2 regions of the Mesorhizobium sp. P160927 genome follow, and region 1 is predicted to be linked to the other one. Evidence: riboswitches for the same ligand, from Rfam matches in the RefSeq annotation. Region 1 holds a riboswitch; the other holds the start of a gene.
What was found. Region 1 has a riboswitch for thiamine pyrophosphate ahead of thiB (thiamine ABC transporter substrate binding subunit). Riboswitches for the same ligand answer to the same signal wherever they lie in the genome.
Positions count from the first base shown of each region.

Region 2: another riboswitch for thiamine pyrophosphate. It lies ahead of AC3CB8_RS24150 (YkoF family thiamine/hydroxymethylpyrimidine-binding protein); the one in region 1 lies ahead of thiB (thiamine ABC transporter substrate binding subunit).

Region 1 is NZ_JBYMDW010000001.1:343,339-348,914, reverse strand. Features, by position in the region: gene AC3CB8_RS01755 (ABC-F family ATP-binding cassette domain-containing protein) at 1-997, opposite strand, end outside; gene AC3CB8_RS01750 (thiamine diphosphokinase) at 999-1,658, opposite strand; TPP riboswitch at 1,745-1,859, shown strand; gene thiB (thiamine ABC transporter substrate binding subunit) at 1,903-2,901, shown strand; gene thiP (thiamine/thiamine pyrophosphate ABC transporter permease) at 2,980-4,599, shown strand; gene thiQ (thiamine ABC transporter ATP-binding protein) at 4,592-5,368, shown strand.
Region 2 is NZ_JBYMDW010000001.1:4,965,333-4,970,908, reverse strand. Features, by position in the region: gene AC3CB8_RS24170 (glycosyltransferase family 39 protein) at 1-711, shown strand, start outside; gene msrA (peptide-methionine (S)-S-oxide reductase MsrA) at 883-1,401, shown strand; gene AC3CB8_RS24160 (formyltransferase family protein) at 1,743-2,795, shown strand; gene AC3CB8_RS24155 (hypothetical protein) at 2,855-3,163, opposite strand; TPP riboswitch at 3,437-3,550, shown strand; gene AC3CB8_RS24150 (YkoF family thiamine/hydroxymethylpyrimidine-binding protein) at 3,541-4,149, shown strand; gene AC3CB8_RS24145 (ABC transporter permease) at 4,219-4,974, shown strand; gene AC3CB8_RS24140 (ABC transporter ATP-binding protein) at 4,971-5,576, shown strand, end outside.

The DNA of each region.
Region 1 (5,576 bases):
CCAATTCGCCGGTCAGCATCTTCAGAAGTGTCGTTTTGCCGGCGCCGTTCGGCCCGACAAGGCCGACGCGGTCGCCGCGCTGGATGCGGGTCGAGAAGCCCTTGACGACGGTAAGGTCGCCAAAGCTCTTCTCGATGTTCTTGGCCTCGATCACCAGCTTGCCGGATTCGGCGGCGTCGCTTGCCACCATTGTCGCGGTGCCTTCGGCGCCGCGATGGCCGCGAAAACGCTGGCGCATGGTCTGCAACTCGCCGAGGCGCCGCATGTTGCGCTTGCGCCGCGCCGTCACGCCGTAGCGCAGCCAGTGTTCCTCGCGCACGATCTGGCGGCCGAGCTTGTGCTGCTCGCGCTCTTCCTCTTCCAGTACTAGGTCGCGCCATTCCTCGAAATGACCAAAGCCCTTGTCCAGCCTGCGCGTCTGGCCGCGATCGAGCCAGACTGTGGCGCGCGACACGCGCTCGAGGAAGCGGCGATCATGGGAGATGACGATGAGCGCGGAGGAAGTCCGGATGAGCTCTTCCTCCAGCCATTCAATGACAGATAAATCAAGATGGTTAGTCGGCTCATCAAGAAGCAGGATGTCGGGCTCAGGCGCCATGACGCGGGCAAGCGCGGCGCGCCTGGCCTCTCCGCCGGACAGGTCGCCAGGCCGTTCTTCGCCCGACAGGCCGAGATGCTCCATCAGATAGCTGGCGCGGTAGGGATCGTCGGCGGGCCCGAGCCCGGCCTCGACATAGGCGCGCACGGTGGCAAAGCCGTCCATGTCGGGCATTTGCGGCAGATAACGCACCGTCGCCGAAGGCTGGCGGAACACCTCGCCGTCCTGTGGCTCGATCAGGCCGGCGGCGATCTTGAGCAGCGTCGACTTGCCGGATCCGTTACGGCCGACCAGCGCAATCTTGTCGCCGGCCGAAGCGGTCAAGGCGGCGCCGTCGAGCAGTGGCGCGCCGCCAAAGGTCAGTCTTATCCCGTCGAGATTGAGAAGAGGCGGGGCCATGTCAGCTTTCGGGCAATGGATAGGGATGGGCGAGCAGCAGCGCGCGGCCATGGCCGAGCGCGATGTCGAGGCGGCCCCCGGTCTTGCCGAACTTGACCTCGTTGGAAATGGTCAGTGACGAACCGAATGCCACCTCAACCTTGTCGAGCGGCCATTTGGCGCCCGTGACGGTCAGGCCGGAGAGTTCGGAGAAGCCGAGAATCGAGAGCAGCGTGCCGTCGGCATAATCGAAGCCGGCCCTACCGGGCAGCAAGGGAACACCTTCCTGGGCGCCGCTGGTCAGACACACATCCATTCCGGCCTCGGCCAGCCGCAGGCCAAGCGCCAGATGCAGGAAGGCGTGGTCGGCGCGCTTGCCGCCGAATGCGCCCGCCAGCACAAGGCGGGTCGCCCCGCGCTCCAGTGCGGCCGCGATCGCCAGTTCTCCGTCGGTCTTGTCCTTTTCCGCCGGGAAGGTTTGCCGCGGCACGGCGGCGAGGTCGGCGGGCAGATCAGCCGGAACCGAGTCGAAATCACCCACCCACAGTTCCGGCACGAGGCCCAGCATCCGCGCATGGCCAATGCCGGCGTCGGCGGCGATGACGCGCGAGCCTTCGACCTGGCGGTCGAGCCGAGGCGTGCGGATGAGATCGCCGCCAAGCAGGATGGTGAATATGCTCATATCCCGTCGCCTTACCAGCCCGGCACCGGAAACGGAAGGCGGCAAAGTCCCACTTGCGCGGGTCATCGGCCCGGCCTATGTGTCGAAACGCTCTAACGGGGTGCCGGACGCGAATTTCGCGGGCCGGCTGAGAGGCAGTCTCGCCAACCCGCTGAACCTGATCCGGTTTGTACCGGCGGAGGGATTAGACGTTTCGGACACTCCGACGCCTCAATTCCTTTCAACGCAAACGAAGGAGGCGCCGATGCGCACGCTTTTATATTCTCTGATCGCCGCCACGGCAGTGACCCTGTCCGGGCCGGCCTTGGCCAAGGACAAGCTCACCGTCTACACCTATGAGAGCTTCACCGCCGACTGGGGTCCCGGTCCCGTGGTGAAGAAGGAATTCGAGGCAGAATGCGGCTGCGATCTCGAGTTCGTCTCGGTCGCCGATGGCGTGGCGCTGCTCAACCGCGTCAAGCTGGAAGGCGCTTCGACCAAGGCCGACATCGTGCTCGGTCTCGACACCAATCTCACCGCCGATGCCAAGGCCTCGGGCCTGTTCGCGCCACATGGCGCAGTGACGGACGTCAACGTGCCGGGTGGCTGGAGCGACGATACTTTTGTTCCCTTCGACTATGGCTACTTCGCCGTCGTCTACGATACCCAGAAGCTGAAGTCCCCGCCGAAAAGCCTGAAGGATTTGGTGGAGGGTAGCGCCGACGACAAGATCGTCATCCAGGACCCGCGCACATCGACGCCCGGTCTCGGACTGCTGTTGTGGGTGAAGGCGGTCTATGGCGACAAGGCGCCCGAGGCCTGGGCCAAGCTCAAGACCAAGGTGCTGACCGTGACGCCGGGCTGGAGCGAGGCCTATGGCCTGTTCACCAAGGGCGAGGCGCCGATGGTGCTGTCCTACACCACCTCGCCAGCCTACCACATGGTCGCCGAGAACACCGAGCGCTATCAGGCGGCGTCGTTCGAGGAAGGCGAATATCTGCAGATCGAGGTCGCGGGCATCACCACGACCGGCGCCAAGAATCCGCTGGCGGAAAAGTTCATGGCCTTCATGACCGGACCGAAATTCCAGGACGCCATTCCCGAGACCAACTGGATGTTCCCGGCCGGCAAGACCGACAAGCCGCTCAACCCCGCCTTCGACAAACTGGTCAAGCCGACCAAAACCTTGCTGTTCAGCCCGGAGGAGGTGGCGGCCAACCGCAAGGCCTGGGTCGATGAATGGCTGGCGGTGATGAGCAAGTAGCTTTTGTGGGCTAATCTCGTGACATGAACGCTCTACGGCGACGCTCCCTAAGCTTCACCCAATCGTTGATGGTGCGGCGTGCAAACCCGCTCTGATACCCGCGTCACAGCCGGCATCATAGGGCTCGCCGCCATCGCCATTTTGATCGGCGGCGCGTTTGCGGGGCTGCTTGTGGAAGGTGCTCGCGATTTTTCCGGCGCTTGGGCCGCGTTCGATCCCTACCTGTTCCGGGTCGTGCGGTTCACGCTCTTGCAAGCGGCCCTGTCGACGCTGCTCTCGGTCGGGCCGGCCCTGTTCGTGGCGCGGGCGCTGTCGCGGCATCCACGGTTTTTCGGCCGTGCCTTCATCTTGCAGCTCTTCGCCGTGCCGCTGGCGCTGCCGGCGATAGTCGCGGCGCTCGGCATCCTGGCGCTTTATGGCCGCGCCGGCTATTTGGCGGGCCTGTTCAACTGGGCTGGCGGCCAGGGTTGGCCGGGCATCTATGGCCTGTCCGGCATTCTCGTCGCGCATGTCTTCTTCAATCTGCCGCTGGCCACACGTCTGCTCCTCGAGGCGCTGCAGACCATTCCCTCCGACCAATGGCGGCTGGCGAGCCAGCTCGGCATGGGGGCGCGGCCGGCATTCCGGCTGATCGAGTGGCCGACGCTGCGTGCTGCGCTGCCCGGTGTCGCCGGACTTGTCTTCATGCTGTGCATCACATCCTTCACCATCGTGCTGACGCTCGGCGGCGGGCCCGGCGCGACGACGCTCGAAGTCGGCATCTATCAGGCATTGCGCTTCGATTTCGATCCCGCGAGGGCTGTTGCGCTGACACTGCTGCAGATCGCCTTGACCTTCATCGTGGTGCTGACGTTGACCCGGCTCGGAGCCGACGTCGTCGGCGACGCCAACCTGCCGGTCGCGCCGCGCCGCTACCTCTCCGTCAACAGGACTGAAGCCTGGCTGAACGCGACGCTCATCGTGTTGGCCTTGCTCTTCGTCGCCGGGCCGATGGTGGCGACCGTGGCGGCCGGACTTGGCGCCGACCTCGGCCGGCTTGCCGGCGAGGCCAGTGTCCGTCAGGCGACGCTGACCAGTGCTGTACTCGCTTTCCTATCGGCATTGCTTTCGGTGATGCTTTCGCTGGCATTGACCATGGCGCGCAGGGCGCTGGCGTCGAACCGCCGCTTCGGGGCAAGGACACTGCTCGAAGAGGCCACCGATACCGGCGCTGGGTTCGTCCTGGTCGTGCCGCCGATCGTCGTCGGCGCCGGCTGGTTCCTGTTGCTGCGCCATGTCGGCGATGTCTTTGCCATCGCCCCGCTCATGGTCGTCACCGTCAACGCTGTCATGGCGATGCCTTTTGCGCTGCGCGCCATCCGTCCCGCCTATGATGCGGCAAGCGAGCGGCACGAGCGGCTCTGTGCGCAGCTCGGAATTTCCGGCTGGTCAAGACTGTGGTTGGTCGACCGGCCGACGTTGCGGCGCCCGGTGGCCACCGCTTTTGCCTTCGCCATGGCACTGTCGCTCGGCGATCTCGGCGTCATCGCCCTGTTCGGCAGTGATTCCGTGCAGACCTTGCCCTACCTTCTCCTGGCGCGCATGGGCAGCTACCGAACCGAGGACGCCGCCGGCTTGGCGCTGCTGCTCGGCCTTGTCTGCCTGGGATTGGTGCTGGCGGCGGACCGGCTGGGAAAGGAGACGGCCAGCAATGTCTGACGAGGCGGGTGGCGGCAAAGGGGTTTCGGTGCGGCTGGACAAGGTTTCGTTCAGCTATGGCGAGGCGTTGTTCGCCTTCGATGCCGAGTTCACGGCGGGGCAAATCACCGCCATCATGGGACCGAGCGGCTCCGGAAAGTCGACGTTGCTCAATCTGGTGGCCGGGTTCGAGCCGCCGCGATCCGGCCGCGTGCTGATCGGCGGGGCCGATGTCAGCACCGCGCCACCGGCGACGCGGCCGGTGTCGATGGTTTTTCAGGAAAACAACCTTTTCGCGCATCTTTCCGTCGAGCAGAATGTCGGGCTCGGCCGTTCGCCATCGTTGCGGCTAGCCGAAGCCGACCGCGCTGCGATCACCGATGCGCTTGCGCGCACCGGCCTTGCCGGCAAGGAGAAGCGGCTGCCGCGCGAACTTTCCGGCGGTGAGCGCCAGCGCGTCGCCCTGGCTCGCGTGCTGGTGCGTGACCGCCCGGTGTTGCTGCTCGACGAGCCTTTCGCTTCGCTTGGGCCCGCCTTGCGAGACGATATGCTCGACCTCGTTGCCGGCCTGCATGCCGAGCGTGGCATGACGGTACTGTTCGTCACGCATCAGCCGCAAGATGCCCGCCGCATCGCTCAGAGGCTGGTGTTTCTCGAGAACGGCGCCGTCGCCTCTATCGGCACGGCAGATGATTTCTTTGCCGGGGCTGGTCCGGAGGCATTCCGGCGCTATATCGGAGCGGGTGGCGGGGGTGCTTTATCACGAGATATTGCCCGGAAGCGGACATAATTTACGCTCAAACCGGCCCGACGCGATGTGGCGCTTGCTTGCCATGACTGGAGTAGTGTGGCTAGGTCCGCCCGATACCGGTCCGGCACAGGCCGTGATTTGCCTACAGCTTCCGCCGCATGCTTCGAGGGGCGCGTGACGGATACTGTAGCAGTTTTGTTTTGCGCATGTGGTCATGCGCAGGGACCTGAAAGGAAGCCGTTCTGGC
Region 2 (5,576 bases), 4.6 Mb from region 1:
TCAGGGCTGTTGCGGCGCTCACCAGCCCCGCAAGTGCCGGTCGAGCGCCACACGCTCGTCTATCTCTGCTGGATGGGGCTTGGACCGGCGGTGCTGATCATGGTCGTCTCGTTGTTCACCGGCACCGGCGAAGCCTGGGGCGCACCGATGTACAATCTTGTCGGCGTCGTCGCGCTCGCCTTTCTCGGCCACCGGCTCGGTGCCGCCGAGATGAGAAGGCTGGCGATCTGCGCCTTCATCTGCATCGTGGCCATGTCGGGCGCCTATGGGGCGATCCGATGGACGGACTGCAATGTGCGCGGGCGCATGGACGCAGTCTGCTGGCCGGCGCGGCCGATCTCGGACGAGGCCGAGGCAATCTGGCACGCGGCGGCGCCGGGCCGGCTCGACATCGTCGGTGGCGACACCAATCTTGCCATGCTGGCTGGCCTCAACGCCTATGACAAGCCGTCGATCTTCACCGATCTCGATATGCGGTTCGCACCCTGGATCACAAGGCAGCGGTTGCGGGATCACGGCATGCTGATGGTCTGGTCGGGTCGTCACGTGCCGTCAAGGCTGCTGGCATGGGTGGACAAAATCCCGGTCAAGACCGTTCTTTTCAACTGGTCGCGCGAGGCACCGCCGGTGGCGATCAGTTTTGCCGTGGTTCCGGGCACGCGACATCTGCCGGCTGCCGCCAGCAGCCGGACCCGGCATCCGCGCAGCTAGGGCGAACGGCTTCGTGCTATCCTATTCCCTATAATACAACCGGACGGCCGCTCGTCTGACTGGACGAACCAGGCAACAGTGCCCATTTATGGCGCTATCCAAGTTTGTTGCCGCGCAATTCCCGACGGAGAGCCGCTACACTTCCGGAATTGCCTTTCAAGGAGACGTGACATGGCGACTTCGAGCGAACGTGCAGTGCTTGCCGGCGGTTGCTTCTGGGGCATGCAGGATTTGATCCGGCGCTTCCCGGGAGTCCTTGCCACGCGGGTCGGCTACAGCGGCGGCGACGTGCCGAACGCTACCTATCGCAATCATGGCACGCATGCCGAAGCCATCGAGATCACCTTCGACCCGGCGAAAATCAGCTTTCGTCAGCTTCTGGAATTCTTCTTCCAGATCCATGATCCGACGACGCGCAATCGCCAGGGCAACGATGTCGGCATGAGCTATCGCTCCGCAATCTACTACACCGATGAGGAGCAGAAGCGTGTGGCGGAGGACACTATCGCCGATGTCGACGCCTCCGGCCTGTGGCCCGGCAGGGTCGTCACCGAACTCGCGCCGGCCGGTGCGTTCTGGGAGGCCGAACCCGAGCACCAGGACTATCTTGAGAAATACCCCAACGGCTACACGTGCCATTTCGTCAGACCAGGCTGGAAGCTGCCGGTTCGTGAAAAGGCGGTTTCATAAGGTTCACCAGCCGTTTTGGCCGCAGGTGGGGTGTAAACGCTCGTCGATTGCCAGGATCATACGCATAAAGAGGCTGTTGGCCGCCGTCCGGCGGTTGACAGTTGGCTGCGTTGCTGGCCAACTGTGTAGGTTGATTGATCATTGGGGATTAGCATGAGGAAGATTTACGAAAAGCCGGTGTTGGTGAAGCGGGAAAGACTCTCAAGTGTTGCGGCGGGACCGCTTTCTTCCAAGGCAGCCTGACCGGCCTGGCTGGCTTTCGGGCCTGGCTGGCCGAGTTGTAACGGTGATCGAATTGCTGGCGCGGGGACGCTATGTCTTGCCCCGCTGGGCTTGAGAAGATGATTTCTTCCGAACCTGCGGCACTCGCCGGGCAACTCAATGCAATTTTCATCCTGGATGTTTCTGCTTATACCGGGCCGCTGCTTTCCGGATGGATCGAGGCGGGAAACCGTGTTGGTGCGATCATCGTGCCTGGTTTTCAAAGCCCGTCCAGAGGCTTCAGCATTGGCAATTTTCGGCGCAGGCTGAGGCGCCGGCTTTTGCTCAGACGCTATCTCGGCAACACGCCGGTAAAGCTGATCGAATTCCGCCGGCCTTACGACTGGAACGAGCTTGGCCGGCAACTGCCTGACATCGCCGCGGATGTGCTGATCTGCTTCGCTTTCCCGACCTTGATCCCACAGCAGTTGCTCGACCTCTTTCCCAGGGGCGGGCTTAATTTTCATCCGGCACTGCTGCCCAACTATCGGGGGCCGCATCCTCTCCATCGTCTTGTCGCGGATGGCCAGCATGCCGTCCATGGCGGCGTGACACTGCATAAGATGTCGGCCAATTTCGACGACGGCGACATCCTCGGACAAGTGCCGTTCACCGAAGCAGACTGGGCATCGCGGCGGGATTTGGAGGACAGCGTGGCGAGCGCGATGCGCCGGTTGGTGTGTGAGGTGGCGCCAGCCTATTGCAAGAATTCGGTGTCGGGGATGCGGCAGCCAGCCGGTGATTTCGTCTGGGCTCGACTTGGGCGGGCCCACATGGCGATTTCGTCTGACATGTCGATCGGGCACGTTGCCCGGATGTGGCACGTATTGGGCGCTAAACCCGGTATCTATCTGGATGTCGCCGACCGCCAGATCAGGCTGGCCTTCCAGGTCAGGCGACTGGGTCCGCCAACCGGAAAGGGTCCGGTAAGGCGATGGGGGACGGTGGAGTTCGATCTTGCCAATGGCCGGGTCCGGCACCTCACCTACGGGCGCCTGCTCAAACGGCTGATGAAAATATATGCCTCGTTCGCACGCCTGCGGGCCGGCAAACCGTACGCTGAATTAAGGGTCTTTGGCGGGGTGGGTAGTGAAGCGGCACCAGAGCCGGCGGCGGGTAGTCGCGGACACTGAATCCCAATAATGGGAACCGCGGAAACTGCTTCCGCGGTTCCCATTATCGCGATGGCAAACTACTTTCCGCAGTTGTTGTCGTTCACGGTCGGCGCGGTGGCGTTGCCGTTGGCGTCCGTCTGTGCACCCTGCGGGTTGGTGGGGCAATTCTTGTCCGCATTGGAATTCATGTCGCCCGGCGTGGTGGTCGTGCTGTTGGTCGAGCCCGGATCGATCGTACTGGGCGAAGCCGGGGTGCTTGGGTCCACAGTGACGGACTCGCCGCTGCCGCCGGACCCATCCGCGCCGGCTGCGCTATTGCTTTGCGCCATGGCGGATGTTGCAAGGGCAATGGTGAAGGCCGAAGCCGCGAGGATTTTCATGAACATGATTTGTCTCCATTTCTGTGAACTCGTCGCCGGGAGCGGTGCACGGTTTCGCGGAAATCATGAACCGCTCTATCGCTTGTTCTGACACAATCCCGAACGGAAAATTGATCCTGGAATCGCGTCCAGCGACTGGTGGGACAACCCCTCGAAATGGCGAAGGTTCCAGACAAATTTCCGCGCCGGCGATGTCCAATTGCCCTGGCGCTCGAGCAATGCTTTGGCGCGGCTTGCCAAGAAACAGCTTCCCCAACCGGCCGAATGATGCTCTAACGCGCCCATCCACAGGGGTGCTCCGTACGGTCGGGGCTGAGACGGGGGCGGCAAGCCCACAGACCCTAGAAGCTGATCTGGGTAATACCAGCGGAGCGAGGCGGGCGATGTTTTCAGGCGCACAGGTTTCCCTATATCCAATGGCCGACGATTTCGTCGGCGTCATTCTGGGCGCGCTCGGCGCGCTCGATCCGTTCCGCGACAAGCTCAGGATCGAGACCGACGACATCTCGACCTTGCTGGTCGGGGCCCCCGAGGTGTTATTCCCTGCGCTGCGCGACCTTTTCGTGGCCGCGTCTGGCAGCGGCAGGCATTGCGTGCTGTCGGCCACCATTTCGCGTGGCTGCCCAGGCGAGCCGGACGATCCGATCTGCCGCTCCGACACGTTCGGCGGACCTGCCGGGCCACTCGGCCCGCGCAAGCAAGCCGCCATCACCGCGGTGCGCGGCGCGCCGGCCACTGGCCAGCGGGCGGCGGCGCAGTTCTCGCTCTATGTGATGGGTACTGACGACCACATGGACGAAATCTATGGCTGCATAGATTTCCTGAAGCAGTCCGGCGTCTACGATCGCTCCAAGAATTTCTGCACCAAGCTGCGCGGCGATGCCGGCGCGATCTTCTCGGCCCTCGATGAAGCCTTCTGCCGCTTCGGGCCCGGCGCCGGCCATGTAACCCTCGATGTCACGGTCTCGGCCAACAGTCCCACTGCCGTCTGAACGCTCGTGGTCTCATCGTCATTCAACCCGCGTAACGTCGCGGGCTTCTTCGCCAAAACAGCGCCGGCCGTGATATCGATCAGTTTGGTGCTAGTGGCCTGGGAACTGTACGCAAACATTTCCGGCATCAAGCCGACGGTTCTGCCGGCGCCCTCGCGCGTCTTCGAACAGGCGATGCTCAATCGTGAAGCATTGGTCGACAACGCCGTTCCCACGGTCCGCGCCACGCTGATCGGTTTTGCCTGTTCGCTCAGCGCCGCCTTCGCGCTGTCGATGCTGGTCGACTTCTTCCAGCCTTTGCGGCGCGCGCTGTTTCCCATCTTCATAGTCAGCCAGACCTTGCCGCTGGTCGCCATCGCGCCATTGGTGGTGCTGTGGTTCGGCTTCGGGCTGACGCCCAAGATCGTGCTGGTGGCGCTGGTCACCTTCTTCCCGATGCTGGTCGCGCTGGTACAAGGCTACGAGGCTACCGAGGTGGAGATCGGTCAGATGCTGCGTGCCATGGGAGCAGGGCGTTGGCGTGTTTTCATGCTGGCACGATTGCCTTCGGCGCTGCCTTATTTCTTCGCTGGCCTCAGGATCTCCATTACCTATGCCGTCGTCGGCGCCATCTTCGCCGAATATGCGGGCGCGGCCAAAGGGCTGGGCATCTACATGCTCAACGCCAAGAACAATTTCCGTCCCGACCTGGTGCTAGCCGCCGTCTGCGTCAGCGCAGCGCTCACCCTTATCCTGTTCGGGCTGACGATGCTGCTGCAGCGTCTTGCCGTGCCCTGGGAAGGAGCCGTTGGCAGGCAAGGCGCTGGAAAAGGTCCAGAAGCATGAGCCGGCTCGAACTGCGGCATGTTCGCAAGGTGTTTGGCGAGCTCGATGTGCTCGCCGACATTTCGCTTCGTGTCGATGCCGGCGAATTCGTCTCGATCCTTGGACCTTCGGGAGCCGGCAAGTCGACGCTGTTTCAGCTTCTGACCGGCGCCGAGCATGGCGAGGGTGAGATGTTCTTCAACGGCGTGCCGCTCGACGATCATGGCAGGCATTTTGCCTTCATGCCGCAGCGCGACGCGCTGATGCCGTGGCGGCGCATTCTCGACAACACCACGCTCGGGCTCGAGGTGCAAGGCGTCAGCCGCAAGGCGGCACGGAGGCGTGTGGCTCCGCTGTTTGCGGAGTTCGGGCTTGCCGGCTTCGAGTGGCACTTTCCAGCGCAGCTCTCGGGCGGCATGCGCCAGCGCACGGCGCTTTTACGCACCGTAGTGCAGGAACGCGATATGTTGCTGCTCGACGAGCCGTTCGGCGCGCTCGACGCCCTGACCCGCGCGGCCATGCAGCGCTGGCTCGAACAGATGTGGCGGCACCACCACTGGACGGCGTTGCTGATCACCCATGACGTGCGCGAAGCCCTGTTCCTGTCCGACCGCATCTATGTG